2 regions of the Streptomyces sp. NPDC002092 genome follow, and region 1 is predicted to be linked to the other one. Evidence: riboswitches for the same ligand, from Rfam matches in the RefSeq annotation. Region 1 holds a riboswitch; the other holds the start of a gene.
What was found. Region 1 has a riboswitch for cyclic di-AMP ahead of ACWCRD_RS10855 (NlpC/P60 family protein). Riboswitches for the same ligand answer to the same signal wherever they lie in the genome.

Region 1 (4,350 bases):
GACGAGAAGATCGACAAGAGCCTGTTCGGGCTGGTGGGCCTGCTCACCACGGCGAACATCTTCATCGCGGTGCTGTGGACCTGATGCCGGCGCGGGCCGCGGCGACGGCCCCCGCGGCAACGGCCAGCCACGCCGCCACCGCGATCCACAGCAGCACCTCCCCGGGCCGCTTCAGCCGCGGGGCGTCGAGGACGGCGGCGATGGACAGCACGGCCGTCGCCGTCATCCCCAGCGGGAAAACGGTCGCCCAGCGCCGCACGTCGTAGCCGCGCCGCGGCCGGACCGCTTCGGCGACGAGCAGTACGGCGTACCAGGCCAGGTCGAGCACGAGCAGCGCCACGGTGACGGCGCGCAGGACACCCCGGTCGTCGCCGTCCCACAGGTACAGACGCGCGCTGTCCGCCGCGAGGAGCCTCGATCCGGCGAGCGCCGAGATGGCTAGCGCGCCGCCCGCCACCCACTGGTCGCCCAGCCCTTCCGTCACCTGTCGCAGATCGAAGAGGGCGAGCACACAGCCGTAGAGGACGAGTCCGAACCAGAACAGCACGAGCGCCGCGTGCGCGAGCCATGCCGTCGCCTCGACCTCGGCGAGCGTGGCGCCGAGCACAGCGAGCCCTTGCGTGGCCACGCTGCACAGGAACACCGCGCCGGGCATGCGACGCTGCCAGTGCCGTGCGACCTGCACCAGCAGCAGCGGCCACAGCACGGCCGCCAGCGCGAGCAGGGCCTCGGCGAGGGTCTGCCGTCCGAGGGCGGAGAACCGGGTGCCGAGGACGGTGGTCGCCGCGACGGCGGTCAGCGCCCCCGGCGTCCCCGCCTCCGCCCGCCACCTCTCCGGTTCCCGCACCAGCCGGACGCCGAAGCCCGCCGCAAGTACCGCCCAGGCGACACAGGACAGCCCCAGGACGACTCGCGACAGCACCTCGTACCCCGTCAGATGCAGTCCGAGCGACACACTGCCGGTCGCCATGACGGCGGCCCCGGCCGCCGGCGAACGCTGCGCCCACCAGGCACGGAGGAAGGTCGGGCCGGACATGGGGCCGATGCTAAGGAGTGCGGGGCGCGTTGAGGGCGGGCCACGCGCGCGTGCATCACAAACTGCCCCGCACGCGCGCGTGACCTGCCCCCTGGTGCCTCAGGCGGGGCGCACCACGCTGTGGATGATCGATTCGCCGCCGTAGTAGATCGACTCCTCGCGGACGTACGCGCCGGGCTTCGGGGCGTGGATCATCATGCCGTTGCCGATGTAGACCCCGACGTGGCTGATGTCGTCGTAGAAGAAGATCAGGTCGCCGGGCTGCGCGTCGGTCAGCGAGACCGTGGTGCCGGCGTTGACCTGGTCGTAGGTGGTGCGCGGGAGGGAGACGCCGGCCGCCTTCCAGGCGGCCTGGGTGAGGCCGGAGCAGTCATAGGAGCCGGGGCCGGTGGCGCCCCAGACGTACGGCTTGCCGATCTGCGCGCGGGCGAAGGCGAGCGCCTTCTCGGCCTTGGTGGCGTACGAGGAGTCGCCGGCGGAGGTGGATCCCGAGCCCGAGGCGGAACCGCCGTCCTGGGCCGCGGCCTCTTCCTTGGCCTTCTCCGCCGCCGCCTGCTGCTTCGCCAGCTCAGCGGCCTTACGGGCCGCCTCCTCCTCCTGCTGCTTCTGGATCGCCGCGAGCCGCGCCTTCTCCTGGGCGGTCAGCTTCGACAGCAGCTCGCGCGCATCGGAGAGCTTCTTCTGCACCGTGGACTTGGCGGTCTGCAGGTCGCTCTGTGTCGCGGTCAGCGTCTCGAGGCTCTTGGAGGCCTCCTGACGCTTCTTCATCGTCGCGGACTGCTCGGTGAAGTACTCGTCGACCGCGCTCTTCTGACGGGAGGTCAGCCGCCCCATGAGCTGCGTCTGGTCGAAGTAGTCCTGCGGGGAGTCCGCCAGCAGGAAAGTCGCCGTGTCGGGTGCGGCGGCTCCGGTCCGGTACTGGGCCGCGGCGAAGGATCCGAGCCGGTCCCGCTCCTCGTTGAGCTTCTGCGTGCGCTTGGCGACGTCGTCGAGGAGGGTGTCGACGTTCCTGCGCTGCTTCGTGGTCTTCTCTTTGGCCGCGTTGTACTTCTCGGTGGCCGACTCCGCCTGGCGGTAGAGGTCGTCGACCTTCTTCTCGACCTCTTCGAGGCTGGGCTTGCCGTCGGCGGCGGGGGCGGCGTTCGCCGACTGGGACAGCAGGGCCACCGAGGTGAGGGCGGCCGTGGCGAGGGCGGGGGTGCGTATGCCTGCTACGCGCGTACCCGCGGGGCGCGACTTGCGGTGCGACGCCAAGGGAGGCGACTCCTTCCATGCTCCGCCTACCGAGTTAGCTGTCGGGTTCGGGCGGGTGGTTCGGAAGGGTTGCCCTACGGTCCGTGCCCCGAAAGGGAGGAGACCGATTCACCCCAAGGTCGGTGTGGGTCCCCGGCTCCGGATGCGCGGCGGCGCCCCGGACTCGGCGGAGGCCGCGCGGCCCGGCGACGTTCGCCGGTGGGGGTCGTGCGGCCTGCCGGAACGGTAGCCAACTCGTGTGGCCCCTGTGAAGGTTGATGTTCGATATGCCCGATACATTTTCGTGACCTTCGGTCAGTGGGTTCGCGCGCGGTCGTCAATCCGGGAGGATGTGCGGTGTCTTGGGGGTATTTCTGCCGCAGTGGCGGCGTCCACTCGCTTCGAGCCATGTCTCCACCCGTTCGGTTACCTTCCGTGATGGAGCGGTTCTGGAGGGCGAGAGGACGCCTGGCGGCCAGGTCTGGAAGAATCCAGGGATTCTGCGGCCGCGGAGGCCCAGGGGAGCCCGCGGATTCCGGCGATGTGCTCAGGGCGGCGGCGGACTGTCAGTGGGGCACCCTAGACTCGGAGAGCGATGAGCAGCCTCTTTGACGACAGCTTCCTGGCGAACCTCCAGGCCCCCCGGGGGCACGAGGAGGAACCTCCGCCGCCGCCCGAGGACGATCACGGACCGGAGCCGGTTCCGGACGATCTGTTCGGCGGGAAGTTCGACGTGCCACCGGACCGGGAGGCCTACTACCGCAACGGCGCTCCCCGCCCGGCGCTCGACCCGGCCGCGCTCCTGGACGGGCTGAACGAGAACCAGCGAGCGGCCGTCGTCCACTCCGGCAGCCCCCTGCTCATCGTGGCCGGCGCCGGATCCGGCAAGACCCGCGTGCTCACCCACCGCATCGCCTACCTCCTGGGCGAGCGGAACGTGCATCCGGGCCAGGTCCTCGCGATCACCTTCACCAACAAGGCCGCGGGCGAGATGAAGGAGCGCGTCGAGCAGCTCGTCGGCCCGCGCGCGAACGCGATGTGGGTGATGACCTTCCACAGCGCGTGCGTGCGCATCCTGCGCCGGGAGTCGAAGAAGCTCGGCTTCACCTCCTCCTTCTCGATCTACGACGCGGCCGACAGCAAGCGCCTGATGGCCCTGGTCTGCCGAGACCTGGACCTGGACCCCAAGCGCTACCCGCCGAAGTCCTTCAGCGCCAAGATCTCGAACCTGAAGAACGAGCTGATCGACGAGGAGGACTTCGCCGCCCAGGCCGCCGACGGCTTCGAGAAGACCCTCGCCCAGGCCTACGCCATGTACCAGTCGCGGCTGCGCGAGGCCAACGCCCTCGACTTCGACGACCTGATCATGACGACGGTCAACCTGCTGCGCGCCTTCCCGGACGTCGCCGAGCACTACCGCCGCCGCTTCCGGCATGTCCTGGTCGACGAGTACCAGGACACCAACCACGCCCAGTACGCGCTCGTACGGGAACTCGTCGGCACCGGGGCACACGATGAGGACGTACCGCCGAACGAGTACGACCTCCAGCCCGCCGAACTGTGCGTCGTGGGCGACGCCGACCAGTCGATCTACGCCTTCCGCGGTGCGACGATCCGCAACATCCTCCAGTTCGAGGAGGACTACCCGGACGCGACGACGATCCTGCTGGAGCAGAACTACCGCTCCACCCAGACGATCCTCTCCGCGGCCAACGCGGTCATCGAGCGCAACGAGTCCCGCCGCCCCAAGAACCTGTGGACGAACGCGGGCGCGGGCGCCCGCATCACCGGCTACGTCGCCGACACGGAGCACGACGAGGCGCAGTTCGTCGCCGACGAGATAGACCGTCTCACGGACGCCGGCCAGACGAAGGCCTCAGACGTCGCCGTCTTCTACCGCACCAACGCCCAGTCCCGTGTCTTCGAAGAGGTCTTCATCCGCGTCGGCCTGCCCTACAAGGTCGTCGGCGGTGTCCGGTTCTACGAGCGCAAGGAGGTCCGGGACGTCCTGGCCTACCTGCGGGTGCTGGCCAACCCCGAGGACTCGGTGCCGCTGCGCCGCATCCTCAACGTTCCCAAGC
Region 2 (4,350 bases), on a different contig from region 1:
CACGGGCAGATCCAGGGCCGGGACGTACAGCGACACCGGCGTGCGCAGCAGGGCCAGCCACAACGGCAGGTCGCCCTTGACACCGCCGAGCAGCCGCACCACCACCGCGCCTGTCGGCCGCTGTGCCAGCGCATGGAAGAAGATGACACCGAAGGCGGCCAGGAATGCCAGGAACAGTGCGGGCAGCCCACGGCGTCTGAGTTGCCGTACCGGATCGACGACGATGCCCTGCCACTCGCCCCGCAGCGTGCGCACGACGAACGCGGCCACCCGCCACGGCACGCCGCGCGGCGGCCGGTACTCACGGTCGGCCGGATCGCCCCACAGTCCGTGGGCTCGCAGCCAATCCGCGGCACCGCCCGCGCACCGCACCCCCTTGCGTAGCAAAACTCCCCCGCCTCCCGTTCATCGCCCCGCCGGAGGGTCGTAACGGGGCGAGGCCGCCCCTAGGGGGGCTATGCCCGGCGGCGGGGTTTCCTTCGCTTGGCGCCCTTGGAGACGTCGGAACCGGCCCTCGGGTTGCGTCCCGCCGACTTCCCGGTCGTCTTTCCGGTCGTCTTCGCCGCCGCCGGCTTGCGCCGGGCGCCGGTCGTGTCGCCCGCCTTGGCCTTGGTTTCCGGTGTCGCCGCCTTGCGTCCGCGGGAGCTGTTGACCGTGCGACCACGGACGATTCCGATGAAGTCCTCGACCAGGTCCGTGGTCGCCTCCTCGGGCCACACCAGGGCGACGCCCGACTCGGGGGCGTCCACGAGTGGCCGGTATGTGAGGTCCTTGCGGTGGTACAGACGGGCCAGGGACTGGGGGACGACCAGGAGGCCGACGCCCGCCGCGACGAGTTCCACGGCGTCCTCGGTGGTGGCGGGGCGCTCGAAGGCGGGCTCGCCCGGCGGCCGGTCCCAGTCGAAGACGTCGTCGAGGGGGTGGAAGAGGACCTCGTCCGCGAGGTCCTCGACGGTCACCTCGTCCGCCGCCGTGATCACATGGTCCTTGGGGACGACGACGACCGTGGTCTCGGCGTAGAGGGGGATCGCGCTGAAGAACGTACGGTCGACCGGCAGCCGTACGAGTCCCACGTCGGCCCGGCCGTCGCGCAGCACGTCGGCTGCCTCGGCGGCCGGTACGGCGAGGAGGTTGAGCGGGATGTCGGGCAGGCGCTCGTTCCAGATCCGCACCCACTTGGCGGGCGTCACTCCCGGGACGTACGCAAGCCGGAACGCCTGGGATTCTTCCGAGCCTGTCACCAGGCCAGGCTACCGGCCGTGGTCTCAGGGCTCGAACATGCTCGATACCCTGGACGGCATGAAGTCGCACCAGAGCACCCAGACGATGAAGGCCGCGACCGCGGCGAAGAAGCTGGGTGTGTACCTCGAGGCCACCCCCGCCGAGTTCCAGGAGGGCGCCGTCTCACGAGCCGAGCTCGACCGGCTCCAGGCCGAGCCGCCCGAGTGGCTGCGCGAGCTGCGAGCCAATGGCCCGCACCCCCGTCCGGTGGTCGCGGCGAAGCTCGGCGTCTCCATCGCGGGCCTGGCCCGCGGCGGGATCACCGAGGCGCTCACCACCGAGCAGATCGAGGCCCTGAAGCAGGAACAGCCCGAGTGGCTGCAGAAGGAGCGCGCCACCCAGGCCGAGGTCCGCAAGGAGACTGCGCGCATCAAGAAGCGCAACGCCGAGCGTGAAGCTCGCAGCGAGGGCCCGCGCGCCTGACGCGGCCCGTTGGCGACGGACGGTCGCCGTCCGGATCCACTGTGTGCACAACACACGGATCTGACGGCGCGTCACGACGAAGGTCACAGAAGCGTATCGGACATTCCGCCCGTCAACCTTCACACGAGCCGCACAAGTTGGCTAGCGTGGCTTCAGGCCGCACGAGTTCCTCCGGCGAACCCCGCCGGGACGCGCGGCCTCCGCCGAATCCGGTGCGCCCCGTGGCGGCCGGAACCGGGGACCCAACCGAACGACGGGGTGAATCGGCCAACTGCCCACCAGGGCAAGGGCCGTAGGGCATGCCTTCCGGAACCGACCGCCCGAACCCGACAGCTAACTCGGTAGGCGGAGTACGGAAGGAGTACGGCTCCCATGGCGCCGGATCGACCATCGCGCACCGGAGGCTTCGGCCTTCCCGGCATGCGCAGCTCCGCTCTCGCGACCGCCGCCCTCACCTCGGTGGCCCTGTTCTCGCAGACCGCCGACGCCGCACCGACGACCGGTGACGAGGGCCCCAGCCGCGAAGCCGTCCGGCAACGGGTGAGCAGCCTCTACGACCAGGCCGAGTCCGACACCGGCAACTACAACTTCACCCGGGCCCAGCTGCTGGGAGCGCGGCCGCCCGCCGCCCCGCCCCGCGAGCGCGGCCGCTCGGATCCGGCACTCGACTCGGTGGCCCGGCGGTGGTTCGACGGAGCGCGCGCCTCGCTGGGCCCGACGGTTCCCGCGGCGCTCCCGGCCGACCGCATGCCGGCCCGCCAGGCCGAGCCCCGGCGCCCGGCGGACAGCCGCCGCACCGCCCTGGAGCCGTCGGCAGCTGCCCGGCCCGTGGCCGAGCTGCCCTCCGCCGAGTCCCGCCGTCCGGTCGCCGAGCTGACCGCCGGCCCCACGACCGCGCTCCCCGCCGTCCCGCGGCCCCGCCAGGAGGCCGCCCCCGCGCTGCCCGCGGCGGCCCCCGAGTCCAGGCAGACCTCCCTGCGCAGGTCCAAGGAGCAGAACCAGCGCAAGATCGCGGCGGCCAGCGAGCTGCTGTACCGGTACACCGCCCGGCAGACCTCCGCACCCCGCCCGGCCGTTGAGGCCGTGCCGGCCCAGCTGCCCTGGCAGGACCAGGCGCAACAGACCCGCCCGGCGGCGGAGGAAGCGTGGCGGCTGCAGCAGCCGACGGTCCTCGACACGGGCCTGCCCCCGGCCGGGGGACAGCTCATGCAGCCGTCCGTCCTGGACACCGGCATACCCGCGGTCGAGCAGCGGCTCATGCAGCCTTCCGTGCTCGACACGGGTGCACTCGCGAGGCAGGAGTGGCATACGCAGCCTTCCGTGCCGGACACCGGCGTACCCGCCGTGGAGGAATGGCGCACCCGGCCGCCCGTGCTCGACACCCGCATACCCCAGGCGGGGGGTTGGACCGTGCAGCCGTCCGTCCTCGACACGGGTGTGCCCGCCACCGTTACGCCCGCCGCCACCAAGGCCGACAGGGCGATCGACTTCGCCCGTGCACAGATCGGCAGGCCGTGCCTGTGGGGTGCGGTCGGGCCGGAGTCGTACGACAACGCCGGGCTCACCCAGGCCGCCTGGCGGGCCGCCGGGGTCACCCTGCCACGCACCACGTACGAGCAGGCGGGCGCCGGCACGGTGATTCCCCTGTCCGAGAGCCGCCCCGGAGACCTGATCTTCTTCAACGACAACTTCAGCCATGTCGGCCTCTGCACCGGCAACGGCTTGATGATTCACGCGCCTGGCCCGGGCGCGGTCATCCGCGAGGACTCGGTCCACTACGCGGGCGAAGCCGCGGTCCGTATCGCCGTACGTCCCGCATGAGATCAGGAACGCCGGCAGAGGCGTGACACCAGCAGCTCGATGAACTACGAGGCCGCCGACGGAAGTCGGCGGCCTCCTTCTTGTTCGCCACAGGCATCCCGCCGCACCCGGTGACGCATGCACGGGCTCGGTGAAATGTTTCAGCCATGTCTTGACATGCCGATGAAACGATTCATAGCTTGAGCTGTCCCAGGGGTGCGGCACTGGATCCCGACGGGATCGTCGAGCAGGCCCGACTGATGCAACAGCGGTACGGCTTCCGGTCGTTCAAGCTCAAGGGCGGCGTCTTCCCGCCGGAGGAGGAGATCGCCGCGATCAGGGCGCTGGCGGAGGCCTTCCCCGGGCAGCCGCTGCGGCTGGACCCCAACACGGCCTGGACGGTGGAGACCTCGAAGTACGCACGCGAACTGGACGGTGAGCATCTGAAGCCCGCGATCGACCAGAACGCCATTCAAGTGCTCCTCACCGACCACCACTACGGGGGCGGACTGCGCCGCACCCGTGAACTGGCCGCCGTCTGCGAGGCGTTCGGGCCGGCCCTGTCCATGCACTCCAACTCGCACCTGGGCATCAGCCTCGCCGCCATGACCCATGTGGCGGCGGCCATCCCCAGCCTCGACCACTTCTGCGACACGCACTACCCGTGGAACTCGGCCGACGACGTGATCGTCCCCGGGGTGCTGGAGTTCCGTGACGGCGAGGTGGCGGTCCCGAGCGGACCGGGCCTGGGCGTGGAGCTGGAGCACGACGCCCTCGACCGGCTGCACCGGCTGTACGTGGAGTCGGGGATGCGCAGCCGCGACGACACCGGCTACATGCGGCGGA

Region 2: it holds a riboswitch for cyclic di-AMP, as region 1 does, so the genes downstream of both, ACWCRD_RS38055 (C40 family peptidase) here and ACWCRD_RS10855 (NlpC/P60 family protein) in region 1, are expected to answer to the same signal.

The regions. Positions count from the first base shown of each region.
Region 1 covers NZ_JBSFDG010000004.1:168,001-172,350, forward strand. The annotation lists gene ACWCRD_RS10845 (hypothetical protein) at 1-84, shown strand, start outside; gene ACWCRD_RS10850 (tellurite resistance/C4-dicarboxylate transporter family protein) at 62-1,036, opposite strand; gene ACWCRD_RS10855 (NlpC/P60 family protein) at 1,136-2,290, opposite strand; cyclic di-AMP (ydaO/yuaA leader) riboswitch at 2,299-2,452, opposite strand; gene pcrA (DNA helicase PcrA) at 2,865-4,350, shown strand, end outside.
Region 2 covers NZ_JBSFDG010000022.1:45,556-49,905, forward strand. The annotation lists gene ACWCRD_RS38040 (hypothetical protein) at 1-282, opposite strand, end outside; gene ACWCRD_RS38045 (LysR family substrate-binding domain-containing protein) at 456-1,241, opposite strand; gene ACWCRD_RS38050 (DUF5997 family protein) at 1,300-1,704, shown strand; cyclic di-AMP (ydaO/yuaA leader) riboswitch at 1,896-2,068, shown strand; gene ACWCRD_RS38055 (C40 family peptidase) at 2,125-3,525, shown strand; partial or broken gene ACWCRD_RS38060 (enolase C-terminal domain-like protein) at 3,720-4,350, shown strand, end outside.